DNA from 2 places in the Arthrobacter sp. 9E16 genome. Region 2 is predicted to be linked to the other one. Evidence: riboswitches for the same ligand, from Rfam matches in the RefSeq annotation. Region 2 holds a riboswitch; the other holds the start of a gene.
What was found. Region 2 has a riboswitch for S-adenosylmethionine ahead of CXR00_RS06570 (LLM class flavin-dependent oxidoreductase). Riboswitches for the same ligand answer to the same signal wherever they lie in the genome.
Positions count from the first base shown of each region.

Region 1: it holds a riboswitch for S-adenosylmethionine, as region 2 does, so the genes downstream of both, CXR00_RS10695 (ABC transporter substrate-binding protein) here and CXR00_RS06570 (LLM class flavin-dependent oxidoreductase) in region 2, are expected to answer to the same signal.

Region 1 covers NZ_PJIU01000002.1:852,030-859,126, forward strand. The annotation lists gene CXR00_RS10670 (hypothetical protein) at 1-40, opposite strand, end outside; gene CXR00_RS10675 (VOC family protein) at 243-614, opposite strand; gene CXR00_RS10680 (hypothetical protein) at 660-947, shown strand; gene CXR00_RS10685 (MarR family winged helix-turn-helix transcriptional regulator) at 1,049-1,510, opposite strand; gene CXR00_RS10690 (MDR family MFS transporter) at 1,507-3,240, opposite strand; SAM riboswitch class I at 3,543-3,641, shown strand; gene CXR00_RS10695 (ABC transporter substrate-binding protein) at 3,746-5,401, shown strand; gene CXR00_RS10700 (ABC transporter permease) at 5,398-6,399, shown strand; gene CXR00_RS10705 (ABC transporter permease) at 6,396-7,097, shown strand, end outside.
Region 2 covers NZ_PJIU01000001.1:1,352,926-1,360,022, reverse strand. The annotation lists gene CXR00_RS06580 (CoA-binding protein) at 1-82, opposite strand, end outside; gene CXR00_RS06575 (alpha/beta fold hydrolase) at 139-756, opposite strand; gene CXR00_RS06570 (LLM class flavin-dependent oxidoreductase) at 883-2,304, opposite strand; SAM riboswitch class IV at 2,340-2,454, opposite strand; gene CXR00_RS06565 (ABC transporter ATP-binding protein) at 2,851-3,675, shown strand; gene CXR00_RS06560 (aliphatic sulfonate ABC transporter substrate-binding protein) at 3,783-4,844, shown strand; gene CXR00_RS06555 (ABC transporter permease) at 4,910-5,668, shown strand; gene acs (acetate--CoA ligase) at 5,659-7,097, shown strand, end outside.

The sequences.
Region 1 (7,097 bases), on a different contig from region 2:
AGACCAGACTAGTTATGAAGACAAGCCATTCTGCGGTCATATCTTCGCCCCCTGCCCCGGCTATCCGGCATCTGCGGCACTAACTGTGCCAATGCTGGTATAACTGCCGACCGACTAGCTCCTATTATCCTTTCCAACAGATGAATAAACAGGGTCTGTGGCCATATTCAGGGGTTTTGACTCCACATATTGGTACAGGCCAATGAATGGACGCCCGCCCGCACCATCAGGGGTAATTACCGCTACGCCAGGCAGAGGCAGAACGGGTGTCCGGCCGGGTCCAGAAAAACGCGAAAGGTGGTACCCGGCTGGTACGGATGCTTAGTGGCACCGAGCTGCAGCACCGCCGCCTCGGCTTCATCCAGGTCATCAACATCCACATCAATATGCACCTGCTGCGGAATATCCTGTTCCGGCCAGACCGGCGCCGTGTAGTTTTCCACCTGCTGGAAGCAATAGCGCTGGCCGGTGGCATCGGTAATGTCAGTCCAGCCGTCGTAGGATTCATCCTCATGCAGGTTCACCGTCCAATCCAGCAGGGCACCGTAAAAGGTGGCAAGTGCCGCGGGATCAGGGCAGTCAATGACAGTGGTGGGAGTGCGTGCGATAGCCATGGCTGGAAACATATTCCCTCGGCCTGTATCTGGCAAGATGGAGCCATGAAGATATCCCGCGCCGACACAGCTGCCGACGCAGGTTTCTTTCCGTGGCCCCGTGAGGTGCCCGCGGAATGGATCCTGCGGGCACATCCGATCATCCTCATGGTGTCAGCGCTGGTGCTGTTCCATCAGTTTGCTCCCCTGCCGGCCAGCCCCATGGGCTTCGTCAGCGAGTTCTTTGTGCTGAGCACCGCCTTCTCCATGTTGTCGTCCCGCAGCCGCAGGCGAAACCAGAATGCCAGGGGTCCCGAGGCGCCTCATACCGGGTCGGAGCGCCCCGCGGAATAGGAATGCCGCCCTCCGGGCGCAGCAGTCCCTGCCGGTAAGACAGAACAAGCCGGACCCCTGTCGGGTCCGGCTTGTTCTGTCTTTATCCGCAGGGACTGGCCTCAGCTCGCGTCTGCCAGCGTACTGGGGCTGCGAAGCCGGGAGAGATAGCCGGCAAATTCATGCAGCTCTTCCGCCGACCAGTCATCCAGGATGTGGCTGTCCAGCATAATGCCGGTTTGGACAGAGCCCACCCGTTCCTCTGCGGCCGGTGTCAGGACCAGCACGCGGGCGCGGCCGTCCCGGGGGTCGGCCTGCACCTCAATCAGTCCCAGTTCCTCGAGCTGTCGCGACTGCCTGCTGATGACGCTTTTGTCCACCATCAGCAGGTCTGCCGCCGCTCCGGAATGCAGCGGGCCCTCGCGCTTGAGCAGTTGCAGCATTTTGAGGCCAAACAGGGGCAGGGTCGGGTCGATGCCCTTGGCTGCGTCCCGCATGCGGCTGCGAACGGTTTCCGTGAGAAGACGCAGGTTTTCCTCAACCTCGTGCAGGGCCTTTGTCCGGCCCAGCTCCTGCGGTGTCACTTGGGCTGGCTCTCCGGGTTGGCAGTCCTCACCGGTGAGACCGGATCCACCAGGGCCACGGCGCCCGTCGCCACGTCGGCCAGTGCAAGCTCGGCCGGTGAGGGACGTTCGTTCCGGGCCGCTGAATCCGCAGCGGTGTCGGATGCCCGGGTCTCCGCCGGGGCGGAAGCTACGGCGATGCCGGCGGTCGCCGCAGGATCAGCGGTTGCGGCGGCCTTCTTCAGCTGTACGGCATTCTGGCGGCCAAGCTTGGCGTTCGGAATGAAGATGACAGCCAGCAGCGTGATGACGGCCAGCGGAACGCTGTACAGGAAGACCGAGCCGACGCCGACGCCGTACGCACTTTCCACCAGCACGGCAATGGCGTCAGGAAGTTCGGAGACCTTGGGGATGGATCCGCTGCCCAGGGCCACGGCGGCCGCAGCCTGGTCAGCCGGCGCCAGCGCACCGATGCCGTCCTTGATTTCGGAGGCAACGATGGTCCCGAGCACCGAACCCAGCACGGAAACACCCACGGTGCCGCCGAGACTGCGGAAGAAGGTCACCGCGCTGGTGGCCACACCGAGGTTCTTCACCTCAATGGAGTTCTGGACCACGAGCACCAGGTTCTGCATCAGCATGCCCAGGCCTGCGCCCAGAACGGCCATGTAGATGCCGACCAGCACCAGGTTGGTGTCATAGGCCAGCGTGCTCAGCAGGATGGAACCCACCACGGTGAGCACACCGCCGGAAATCATCACGGCCTTCCACTTGCCGGTGCGGCTGATGATCGTTCCGAACAGCGTGGAGGAGACCAGCAGGCCGGCCATCATGGGGATGGTCAGCAGGCCGGACTCGGTGGGGGTGGCACCGCGGGCCAGCTGCATGTACTGCGCCAGGAACACAGAAGTGCCGAACATGGACACGCCCACGGAAATGCTCGCCACGACGGCAAGGGTGAAGGTGCGGTTCTTGAACATGGACAGCGGAATGATCGGTTCCGGGGACTTGAATTCAACCAGCACGGCAGCGATCAGCAGCAAGGCGGATCCGGCGACCGTCAGGAAGGAGGCCAGCGAGGCCCAGCCGAACTGGTTGCCCGCCAGGGTCACCCAGATCATCAGCAGCGACACACCGCCGGCGATCAGGACAGCACCCAAGTAGTCGATGTGGACCTTGCGCTTGGCGTGCTGGGGCAGGTGCAGGGTCATCTGCAGCAGGATGATGGCAGCCACCGCCACCGGCAGGGCAATGAAGAAGTTCCAGCGCCAGCCGAAGGCGTCAGTGACAACACCGCCCAGCAGCGGTCCGCCCACTGTGCCCACCGCCATGACGGCACCAAAGAGTCCGGCGTACTTCCCGCGGTCGCGCGGGCTGATGATGTCAGCCATGATGATCTGGCTCAGCGCGGCGAGACCACCGGCACCCAGACCCTGCAGCACGCGGAAGACAATCAGCGTGCTGGTGTCCTGCGAGAAGCCGGCCAGGGCCGAGCCGAGCACAAAGATGCCAAGAGCGAGCTGGATCAGCAGCTTGCGGTTGAACAGGTCAGCAAACTTGCCCCACAGCGGCGTTGACACCGTTGTGGCCAGCAGTGTTCCCGTCACCACCCAGGTGTAGGCGGACTGGTTGCCGTCAAGGTCCGAGATGATCAGCGGCAGGGAGGTGGAAACCACCGTGCCCGCCAGAATCGAGACAAACATGCCAAGGAGCAGGCCGGAAAGGGATTCCAGCACCTGCTTGTGAGTCATGGTCCCGTCCGGGGAGGCGGTCCGCTTGGGCACCTTGGCCTTCTTTTCGGACTTTTTTTCGGGGGGACGTTCTGCGGGGGACATCGGGCTCCTGCTAGTAGTTGATTTAGATCAACTATATAAGTAATTGCCCTTAGTCAACTAATTTCGTGGCGTATCGCACACCCTTGGCCGGACGCCCGGTCCCGGGTCCGGATGGCACCGCCGTGAACCTCTGTGACCGCCGATGACGCACCGAGACGCCCCTGAGGTCAAAAACGGTCATCGCTGGCCCGGCCGTGATCCATGGGCTAGCTTTTCCTTAACCATCCCGAGCGGCCGAGAGACCTGGATCGACGACGCCGCAGCAACCCTCCCCGCCCAGCAGCGGGGAACGGTGCTACTGCCAGGACCGATGGAGAAGCTGCGCGCTTTCGTTGGTCAGCTTCGCCCTGCCCCGGCACGGCGAAGCTGACGCCGGCGAACCTGCGTCGCCCTCCGCCGGGCGATGATTCAGGAGCCTGACGTGAGCCCAGCAAGACCTCCCAAACCCCATCCCCAGATACCCCGCACCCTCGCCGTCCTCACGGCAGGGGCCATGCTCGCCACTGCCGTTTCCGGTTGCGGCGGGCCGGCCGCAGCCAGCGGCAGCGACACCTTTGTCTTTGCCACCGGCAAGGACATTTCCTGCCTGGATCCCCACGTGGACGGCGACATGCCGCAGGCATCCATCGCAGCGAACTACCTGGATTCCCTCGTTTCACAGGACAGCGGCGGCACCATCCACCCGTGGCTCGCCACAGCATGGTCAGTGTCCGGCGACGGCCTCACCTACACCTTCACAGTGCGCGACGACGTCTGGTTCACCGACGGGACAAAACTCACCGCGGAAGCAGTGAAGGCAAACCTGGACCACATGGTGGATCCAAACACCCAGTCAGGTACCGCAGGCGGTTACCTCAAACCCTACGAGTCCACGCAGGTAGTGGACCCGACCACCGCCGTCGTCACCCTGAACCGCCCGTATGCGGCGTTCCTTGAGGTGCTCGCCCAGCCCTTCCTCGGCATCCAGTCACCCGCGGCCCTGAAGCGGCCGCAAGTGGAAAACTGCCACTCGCCGGTGGGCTCGGGACCGTACAAGATCCTGGACTACGTCCCGCAGTCCAAGGTCACCCTGGTCCGCAACGAAGACTACAACTCCGCTCCGCCCTACGCGCAGCATGACGGCCCGGCACACATTGAGAAGATCGAATGGCGCATTGTTCCCGAAGACTCCACCAGGTACGGCCTGCTGCGGGCAGGCCAGGCGGACGCCCTGGACCTCATGCCCTCGGTCCACTTTGCCGAGGCGGAAGCGGACGGAAACGTGGAGCTGACCCTGCGTGACCGGCCCGGAAACCCTACCAACCTCATCCTCAACACCACCCGTGCGCCGTTTGACGACCTCAACGTCCGCAAGGCTTTCCTGCACAGCGCCTACGTGGACGCGGGCATCAACAGCGTCTACTTCGGCACCGTCACCCGGGCCGGCGGGCCGCTCAGCTCCACCACCGGTTTCTACTCCCCCGATTTTGAGCACGTCTATGACCCGGACCCCGCCGAAGCAGCCCGCCTGCTCGATGATGCCGGCTGGACGGAGCACGACGCCGAAGGATACCGGGTGAAAGACGGCGAGCGCCTGAGAGTTCATTTCCCGTACACCCCCGGAGCCTGGCCCGCTGCGCACCAGGCGCTGGTCACTCAAATCCAGGCGACAGCGAAGCAGGCCGGCTTCGAGGTGCTGATCGAGAACGGCGACGCAGCAACCGTGAGCGAACTGGGCAACACCTTCGAATACGACCTTCGCGCCGATTACTGGAACACCAACACCGCCGATGTGCTCCGCATTGTCTTCTCCTCGGAATACACCGAGTCTGCCGGCTTTGTAGCCAACGGATCGGGCTTTCGCAATCCCGGGCTGGACTCGATCCTGAACGCGGCACTTGCCACCGACGATGCTGCCGTCCGGAAGGACCTTTACCACCAGGCCCAGCAGATCGTCAGCGACCACGCCCTGCAGCTGCCGCTTTACAACCAGGCCAGCCAGGTGGCCCTGCGCAGCGACCGCTGGACAAACCTCACCCTTGAACCCAGCCTTTCCCTCCCCTACCTCTACGACGTCACGGCGGTGGATCCCCAATGAGCACCCAATCCCTTGATCCCCTCAACACGGCACCTCGCACAACGGTGTCCGGAGGCAGCACCGGCCGCATTGTCGGTAAGCGGGCCGCCGGCAGCGTTTTTGTCCTCTGGGCGGCCGTCACCCTCACCTTCTTTGTCCTGCACCTCACGCCCGGCGATCCCGTAACAGCGATCCTCGGGGGTGCCGGATCCTCCCCGTCGCCCGAGACGGTGGCAGCGGTAAGAGCCCAGTACGGACTCGACCGGCCCGTTCTTCTGCAGTACCTCTCCTATCTGGGCAACCTGATTACCGGGGACTTTGGGGTGTCCTATATCTTCAAGGTTCCCGTGATCGAGATCATCGGCCCGCAGATCCTTCCCACCCTGCAGCTCGCCGGACTGGCGCTGGCCTTCGCATGGGTCATCGCCCTGGCATTCACGCTCCTCACGGTGGGCCGCGGACGCCTGCTCGACGGCGTCGGCCGGACCCTGGAGGTGTTCTTCGCTTCCCTTCCCCCGTTCTGGGTGGGCATCATGCTTGCGGTCCTCTTCGCCGTCATCCTGGGCTGGTTCCCGGTAGCCGGAGACGACGGCTTCCGCTCGCTCGTCCTGCCGGCGCTCTCACTGGCCATCCCCCTGTCCGGGTTCATCGCCCAGGTCACCCGGTCCTCCTTCGAAGAAGCCCTGGCTCAGCCGTTCATCCTGAGCGCCCGTGCCAGGGGGCTGAGCGACGCCGCCGTGCGGCTGACGCATGCCCTGCGGCACGCCATCCTGCCCGGCCTCACGCTCTCCGCGTGGGCAGTGGGCTCACTGGTGAGTTCCGCCGTCGTCGCCGAGATCATTTTTGCCCGGGCCGGGCTGGGGCGTTCCCTCGTGGATGCCATCATCAACCGCGATATGCCGGTAACCCTGGCCGTGGTGTTCATTATTGCCGCCGTCTACATCCTCGTGAACCTCGCCGTGGATCTCCTCTACCGCGCGGTGGACCCCCGCAGCAACCCGACAGGAAGTGCAGCATGACCACGATTGCCAGACCCGCCTCAACAGTGCAAGAGCCTACCGGCCCGCTGACCGGCGGGACGCCTTCGCGCACCCTGCGGCTGGTCCGCAGCACTCCCGCCGGTGTGTGGATGGCCGGCGCGCTTTTGGTGTTCCTGGTGCTCGCCGCCGTCGCCCCTTCCCTGTTCCTGCGGCAGGACCCCTATGAGATTGATCCCGCCAACGCCTTCCAGGCGCCGGGCGCCTCCCATCTGTTCGGCACCGACCAGAACGGCCGCGACATCCTGTCCCGGGTGATCGCCGGCACCGGCCAATCACTGCTTCTGGGCCTGGCGGCCACGGCCATCGGGCTGATCCTGGGCGGTGCACTGGGCATTACTGCCGGAGTGTCCGGCAAGCGGCTCGACTCGGCGATCTGCCGTTTCGTCGAAATCCTCTTCGCCTTCCCCGGCCTGCTCCTGGCCCTGATCGTGATCGCCGTCTCCGGCACCGGCGTCGTCACCGCCGCGGTTGCCGTGGGAATCGGATCCGCCCCCGGCTACGCCCGGATGCTCCGCACCCAGACCCTGCAGGTGGTGGCCGCCCCCTATGTGGAAACGGCTCTCTCCCTGGGCCGGTCACGCTCCCATATCCTCCGGCACACCATCATCCCCAACGTGGCGCGCCCTCTGTTTGTCCTCGTCACGCTCGGCATCGGACAGTCCATTGTCTGGGCATCC
Region 2 (7,097 bases):
TGGACAGGCCCACCACCGCCCAGCGGGCGCCCTTGTTGGTCAGAAGTGCTTCGACAACTGCGGGGTTATTGACGTGTGTCATCTGCCGTCCTTCGGTGGGCTCTGGATCGGGCACCAGCTTACGCCCGGCTGCGTGCCTCAGCTCAGGAAAGATTCGATGGCATCGGCCAGGGCGGTCTCCGGCACACTGGCCGTGCTGCCTTCCAGCAGCTGGAACTCCCCTTCCTCCAGGGCATCGGCGGCCCGCCGGGCCAGATCCTGCGTTTCGTTGCCGCTGGCGCTCCCTGCCAGCACCAGCACGGGCACCTGCACACCGCCGAGTCCCTCAAGTTCCGTCTGCAGCACCAGCATCTCGTCTTCACCCTCCTCCAGGGCCAGGGTCGGCTCCAGCGCGACAACCCGCGTGATGACGGCGGACTCCTCGGCGGCGCGCAGCGCCAGGAAGGCACCCGACGCGAACCCGTAGAGGTCTGCCCTTCCGCCGGCCACCTGCACCACTGCCAGCAGGTCATCAACGTCGGACTCGGCCGTGTACTCCTCCCCCACGTCGCTTTCACCCAGTCCGCGCCGGTCATACGTGTAGACGGTGTGGTTTCCGGAGAGCAGCTGCGCCAGGGCCCGGGTACTGGAACTGTTGCGGTCAGCTGTCAGCGGATCCACGATCACCAGGGGCGGACCGTCGCCCTGCCGGGACCAGGCGATGCGGGTGCCGTCGGCGGAAAGGGCCATGCCGGTGGCGCTGGGTGAGGGTTCCATAGCCGACTCCTGCTCGCTAAAGGGTTCACTGCGCGGACCCTTCAAACGTAAGGAGGCAGTCCGTCCCCGGTCAATGGCCCCGCCCGGAACCCGCCCCGCAAACCTCCGGCCGGACGGCGGAACCCCTCAGCGTGCCGGAATCCCTGCCGGCTGAAGCCGGAAGGACGCACCGCGGTGGTTTTCGGGCAGCTTGTCACCGGCACCGAAGAGCTTGTGGCGCAGCGTCCCCGGGGTATATTCCGTCCGGTAGGCACCGCGCTTCTGCAGCTCCGGCACCACAAATTCCACCACGTCCTCGAAGGTACCCGGGGTAATGGCGTAGGCCAGGTTGAAGCCGTCCACATCGGTCTCTTCCACCCACCGGATCAGCTCCTCGGCGACGTCGGACCCCGAGCCCACCAGCCGCGGACCCAGCCCGCCGATCCCCGCGGATTCGGCGATGTCGCGCACCGTCCAGGGTTCGCCGTCGTCCTTCGCTTTTTGGAAGTTGTCCGCGGCAGACTGGATCGCATTGGACTGCACATTGCCCAGCGGCTCGTCCAGGTTGTAGGTGGACAGATCCACGCCGAGCCAGCCGGACATCAGGGCCAGGGCACCCTCGTCGCTGGCGTACCGCTGGTAGTCCACATGCTTGGCTTCGGCTTCCTCGGATGTTGCCGCGGTGATGATGGTCAGCAGCGTGTAGATCCGGATGGAGTGGCGGTCCCGGCCGGCGGCTTCGGCGGCATCACGAATCCGGGTGACCGTGGCCCTGAGCTTTTCCTTCGTGGGGGCGCCCACGAAGACGGCCTCGGCATTGCCGGCGGCAAAGGCAATGCCCCGCGGCGAGGCGCCGGCCTGGAAGATCACCGGGGTGCGCTGCGGTGACGGCTCACTGATATGGATGCCGGGAACCTTGAAGTACTTGCCCTCATGGTTGATGTCATGCACCTTCGCCGGGTCGGTGAAGATGCCGCTGTCCTTGTCCCGGACGACGGCGTCATCCTCCCAGGAGCCTTCCAGCAGCTTGTAGATCACCTCGAGGTATTCATCCGCGTGGTTGTAGCGCTCGTCGTGCTCAAGCTGGTCTTCGGCACCCATGTTGCGGGCCGCCGAGGGCAGGTAGCCGGTGACCACGTTCCAGCCGACCCGGCCGTTGGTGAGGTGGTCCAGGGTGGAGAGGCGCCGCGCGAAGGGGTAGGGGTGTTCATAGGCTGTTCCCGCGGTGATGCCGAAACCGAGGTGCTCGGTGACCAGTGCCATGGCGGAGACCAGCAGCAGCGGGTCATTCACCGGCACCTGGGTGCCCTGCCGCAGTGTGGCCTCGTTGGAGTTTCCATACACGTCATAGGTGCCCAGGACGTCTGCGATAAAGATGCCGTCAAACAATCCGCGCTCGCAGGTTTGGGCCAGGTTGGCCCAGTAGCGGAGATCCGTGTAATTCGCGGACTGGTCCTGCGGATGGCGCCACAGTCCCGGAGACTGATGGCCCACGCAGTTCATGTCAAAGGCGTTGAACCGGATCTGCCGCCGGCTGTTCTGAGGTGTTGAGGAAGATGATTCGGACACGGGGAAATCCTTCGGGACGGGACGCACCCGCTGGGGCGCCGTACTTGCCGTTCGCGGACGCGACACGGCCGGATCCTCATCTGGGGCACCCCGCTACGGAAAGAGGGTTGCCGCCCAACCAGCCAGAGCTTTGCGTTGGGACTCATGATCCTTCGCCACCAGTATTTGCACAGCGGAACAGGCAAGGAAAGAACATGACCCCGTGTGAACGGATTTATGACCCCGCATGACCACTGGTTGGCAGCATTCCCCATCCTGTCCCAGACTCCACAGATAGCCTGGCCTCCACTCCCCCGCCGGCGCCCCCGCCGGCACAGGCGGCGTCGAAATATTACGCGGGGGACTTGCCGGTTTCCGCAATCGCGCGTTTAGTTGCTCTTGACCATCCCGAGCGGCTGAGAGACCTGGATCAGTGAAGCCGCAGCAACCCTGGTTGCCGTACCTCCTCCTTGAGGGACGGCAATAGCGAGGACAACACCGCAGGAGGCCTCCCGGCCCAAGGCGTTATCCGTAGGGTGCTACTGCCAGGACCGATGGAGAGTTAACATGACCGCTCTGGCTTCACAGTCCCCTGCCGCCGCGCCGCCCCAAACGCGCGCCGCCGGTTCCGCCCTTCCCGTTGCCTTTTCCTCCCTCGGCCGCGCATTCGGCTCCGGCGGTGAAACCCACCAGGTGCTGCGGGACATCACCTTTGACGTACATGCCGGCGAAGTCCTGGCCATCCTGGGCTCCAGCGGCTGCGGAAAGTCCACGCTCCTGCGGGCCGCAGCCGGCCTGGACGCTCCAACCAGCGGGGAAGTCCGGATCAACGGAACACCCGTGCGCGGCATTGATGACCGGTGCGCCGTCGCGTTCCAGGAACCGCGGCTGCTGCCCTGGCAAACCCTGCAGGCCAACATCGCCATGGGCCTGCCCAAGGGCATCAGCGCCAAGAACGGCAAGGCCAAGGTGGCCGAACTGCTGGAGCTGGTGGAACTGGCCGCATTCGCCAAACACCGTCCCCGGGCAGTTTCCGGTGGCATGGCGCAGCGCGCTTCTCTTGCCCGGGCCCTGGCCCGCACGCCCGGCGTGCTCCTGCTGGATGAACCGTTCGGTGCACTGGATGCCCTGACCCGGCTGAAGATGCAGGACCTGCTGCTCGCGGTTCACCGGGCCACCCCCACCACGGTGCTGCTGGTAACCCACGACGTGGACGAAGCCCTCCAGCTGGCAGACCGCATCATCGTCCTGGGCAGGGAGCCCGGTGCTGCCGGAGCCACCATTACGGACACCATCACCGTGCCCGGCCCGCGCCCGCGGAACCGCGCCTCGGCCGAGCTGGCCCGAATGCGCGGCGAGCTCCTGGCCCGCCTCGGCGTCGACCGCCACTAAAACTTCTCCCGGCGTCACCCCTCTAAGGGCCGCTACCCCCGCCGTTCTGCGCCCATTTTGCGCATGAACCGCGATGCCTCGCAGCCAACTCATCAGAAAGAATCCCCATGAACAGCCGTTCCCTCAGTTCCCCCTCAGCTTCCCGCACCGCGCTCAAGACCCTGGCCGCAGCCGCCGCCGCAGCTTCCCTGCTGCTGACCGGTTGCGTGGCAGGCGAGGATTCCGATGCCGCCGCCGACGCCGGCGCGGCCGACGGAGGAACCCTCACCCTCGACTTCGCCACCTACAACCCGCTCAGCCTGATCATCAAGGACCAGGGCTGGCTGGAATCCGCCCTCGCCGACGACGGCGTCACGGTGGAGTGGGTGCAGTCGGCCGGCTCCAACAAGGCCAATGAAAACCTGCGCTCCGGGGCGATCGACGTCGGTTCCACCGCAGGGTCCGCAGCGCTGCTGCACCGCGCCAACGGATCCCCGATCAAGGCCATCGACATTTTCTCCCAGCCGGAATGGGCGGCCCTGGCGGTGGGCGCCGACTCGGACATCACCTCCGTGGCGGGCCTCAAGGGCAAGTCCGTGGCGGCCACCAAGGGCACCGACCCCTACTTCTTCCTGGTCCAGGCCCTGGACGAAGCCGGACTGAGCCTGGACGACGTCACCGTGGAACAGCTGCAGCACGCAGACGGCCGGAGCGCCCTGGAAAACGGATCAGTGGATGCCTGGGCAGGGCTGGACCCGATCATGGCGGGTGCCGAACAAAACGGTGCCCGGTTGATCCACCGCAACCTGGACTTCAACACCTACGGCATCCTTGCCGCCAACGAATCCTTCCTCAAAGAGGATCCGGAACTCGCTCAGACAGTGGTCAACGCCTATGAGAAGGCCCGCGCGTGGGCTGCTGAAAACCCGGAGGAAACGGCGCAGATCCTGGCCGATGTTGCCGGCCTGGACCTGGCGGTGGCCCAGACCGTGGTGCTGGAACGCAGCAACCTGGACGTTGACCCCGCACCGGGTGAGGCCCAGCGCAGCGTGCTTGAGAAAATCGGCCCCACACTGGTGGAAACCGGGGACGTCGCCGGCCAGGACGCCGTGGACAAGGCACTGGACGGCCTGTTCGATGACTCCTTCGTGAAGTCCGCTGATCCCGAGTCCATTTCGGATGCACAGTGAGTTCGGCCCTGAAGACCCCGGCATCCGCGAGCGCCGGTGCCGGGAATGCAGCGCCGGCCGGCACCATCCTGGCCAGCCGCTGGACCCGCGCGGGCCTGGGCCTGGTGGTTCCCGTCCTGGTACTGGCCGCCTGGCAGATCAGCACAGCCGCCGGAATCTTCAGTCCGGTCCAGCTGCCCTCGCCGTCGGCCGTCTACACTGCCGCAGCTGACCTGATCGGCCGCGGCCAGCTGGGCAACCACGTGGCCATCTCCACCCAGCGGGTGCTCATCGGTTTCGCCGCCGGCGGGCTGCTGGGCCTGGCCCTGGGCGCCGTGCTGGGGCTGTCCCGCCTGGCCGACATCCTGCTGGGTCCGATGATCGGCGCACTGCGTGCCGTGCCGTCGCTGGCCTGGGTCCCCCTGCTGATCCTGTGGCTGAAGATCGGCGAGGACTCCAAAATCACGCTGATTGCGATCGGTGCCTTCTTCCCGGTGTTCACCACCGTGTCACTGGCCCTGCGCCACGTGGACCGGAACCTGGTGGAGGCCGCCCGCGCCTTCGGACTCAACGGGCTGAAACTCCTGACCACGGTGCAGCTGCCCGCCGTCGTTCCGGCGGTATTCTCCGGGCTGCGGCTGGCGCTGGCACAGTCCTGGCTGTTCCTCGTGGCCGCGGAACTCATCGCCTCTTCCATGGGGCTGGGCTTCCTGCTGACCGATTCGCAAAACAACGGGCGCACCGACCGGCTGCTGCTGGCCATCATCCTGCTGGCGGTGATCGGCAAGATTACCGACGCCCTGCTGGGACTGGCCGAAAAGAAGGCGGTGGCCAAATGGGCCTGAGCACAACACTGCAGGAAACACTCGAAGAAGCACTGCAGGATGTGAAGAGCTCGGCGGCGGACCCAACCACCGAAACCGAGCGGATCGCCTTCTGGGAGGCGGCAGCCCGCCGGCTGCAGTGGGAGCAGCCCTGGCACACGGCGCACACGTTTACCCCGCCGCAGCGGCTCAGCGGACCGGAGACCCCGGAGCCAGAGGCCGAGTACAGCGTCCCTGCCATCGAATGGTTTGCCGGCGGAACCCTGAACGTCGCGGTGAACTGCGTGGACCGCCACGTTGCCGCCGGCCGCGGGGACAAGGTGGCCCTGCACTTTGAGGGCGAACCCGGAGACCGGCGCACCGTCACCTACGCGGATCTGCAGCGCGACGTCTGCCGCGCCGCCAACGCACTGCTGAACCTGGGCATCGGCAAAGGTGACCGCGTGGTCATCTATCTGCCGGTCATCGTGGAAACCATCGTCATCACCCTGGCCTGCGCCCGGATCGGCGCCGTCCATTCCCTGGTGTTCGGCGGCTTTTCCGCCGAGGCCCTGAAGTTCCGGGTTGAGGACACCGGCGCCAAGCTGCTGGTCACCACCGACGGCCAGTTCCGCCGCGGCGCCGCCGTGCCGGTGAAGGACAATGCCGATGCAGCCGTGTCCGGGGCCAACGCCGTCGAACACGTTCTGGTGGTCCGCCGCACGGGCTGCGACATCGCCTGGACCGAAGGCCGCGACCTCTGGTGGCACGAGACCGTGGACACCGCCTCCGACATCCACGAACCCGAGGCGTTCGACGCCGAAACACCGTTGTTCATCATGTACACGTCCGGAACCACCGGACGTCCCAAAGGCCTCGTGCACACCATGGGCGGTTACCTGACCCAGGCGTCCTGGAGCTATGAGTTCCTTTTCGCCAACCCGGACGAACGTGCACGGGAAGCGGACGTCCACTGGTGCACCGCGGATCTGGCCTGGGTCACCGCGCACACCTACGAGATCTACGGGCCGCTCTCCAACGGCGTCACCCAGGTGATCTTCGAGGGCACCCCGAACACCCCGCATCCGGGACGGCATTTCGAGATCATCGAGCGCTACAAGGTGACCAGTTATTACACCGCACCCACCCTGGTCCGGTCGCTGATGGGCTGGTTCCCCGACGGCGTCCCGGACACCTGGGACTTGTCCTCCATCCGCCTGCTCGGCACCGTGGGCGAGGCCGTGAATCCCGAGGCGTGGCGGTGGATGCGCGGGCAGCTCGGCCGCGGCGAAGTTCCCGTGATCGACACCTGGTGGCAGTCCGAAACCGGCGCCACCATCCTCTCCCCGCGTCCCACCGACACCGGCTTCAAGCCCGGCTGCGCCTCCCGTGCCCTGCCCGGGGTATCCACCCGGATTGTGGATGACGCCGGAAACCCGGTTCCCCCGCACACCCAGGGGTTCATCGTGGT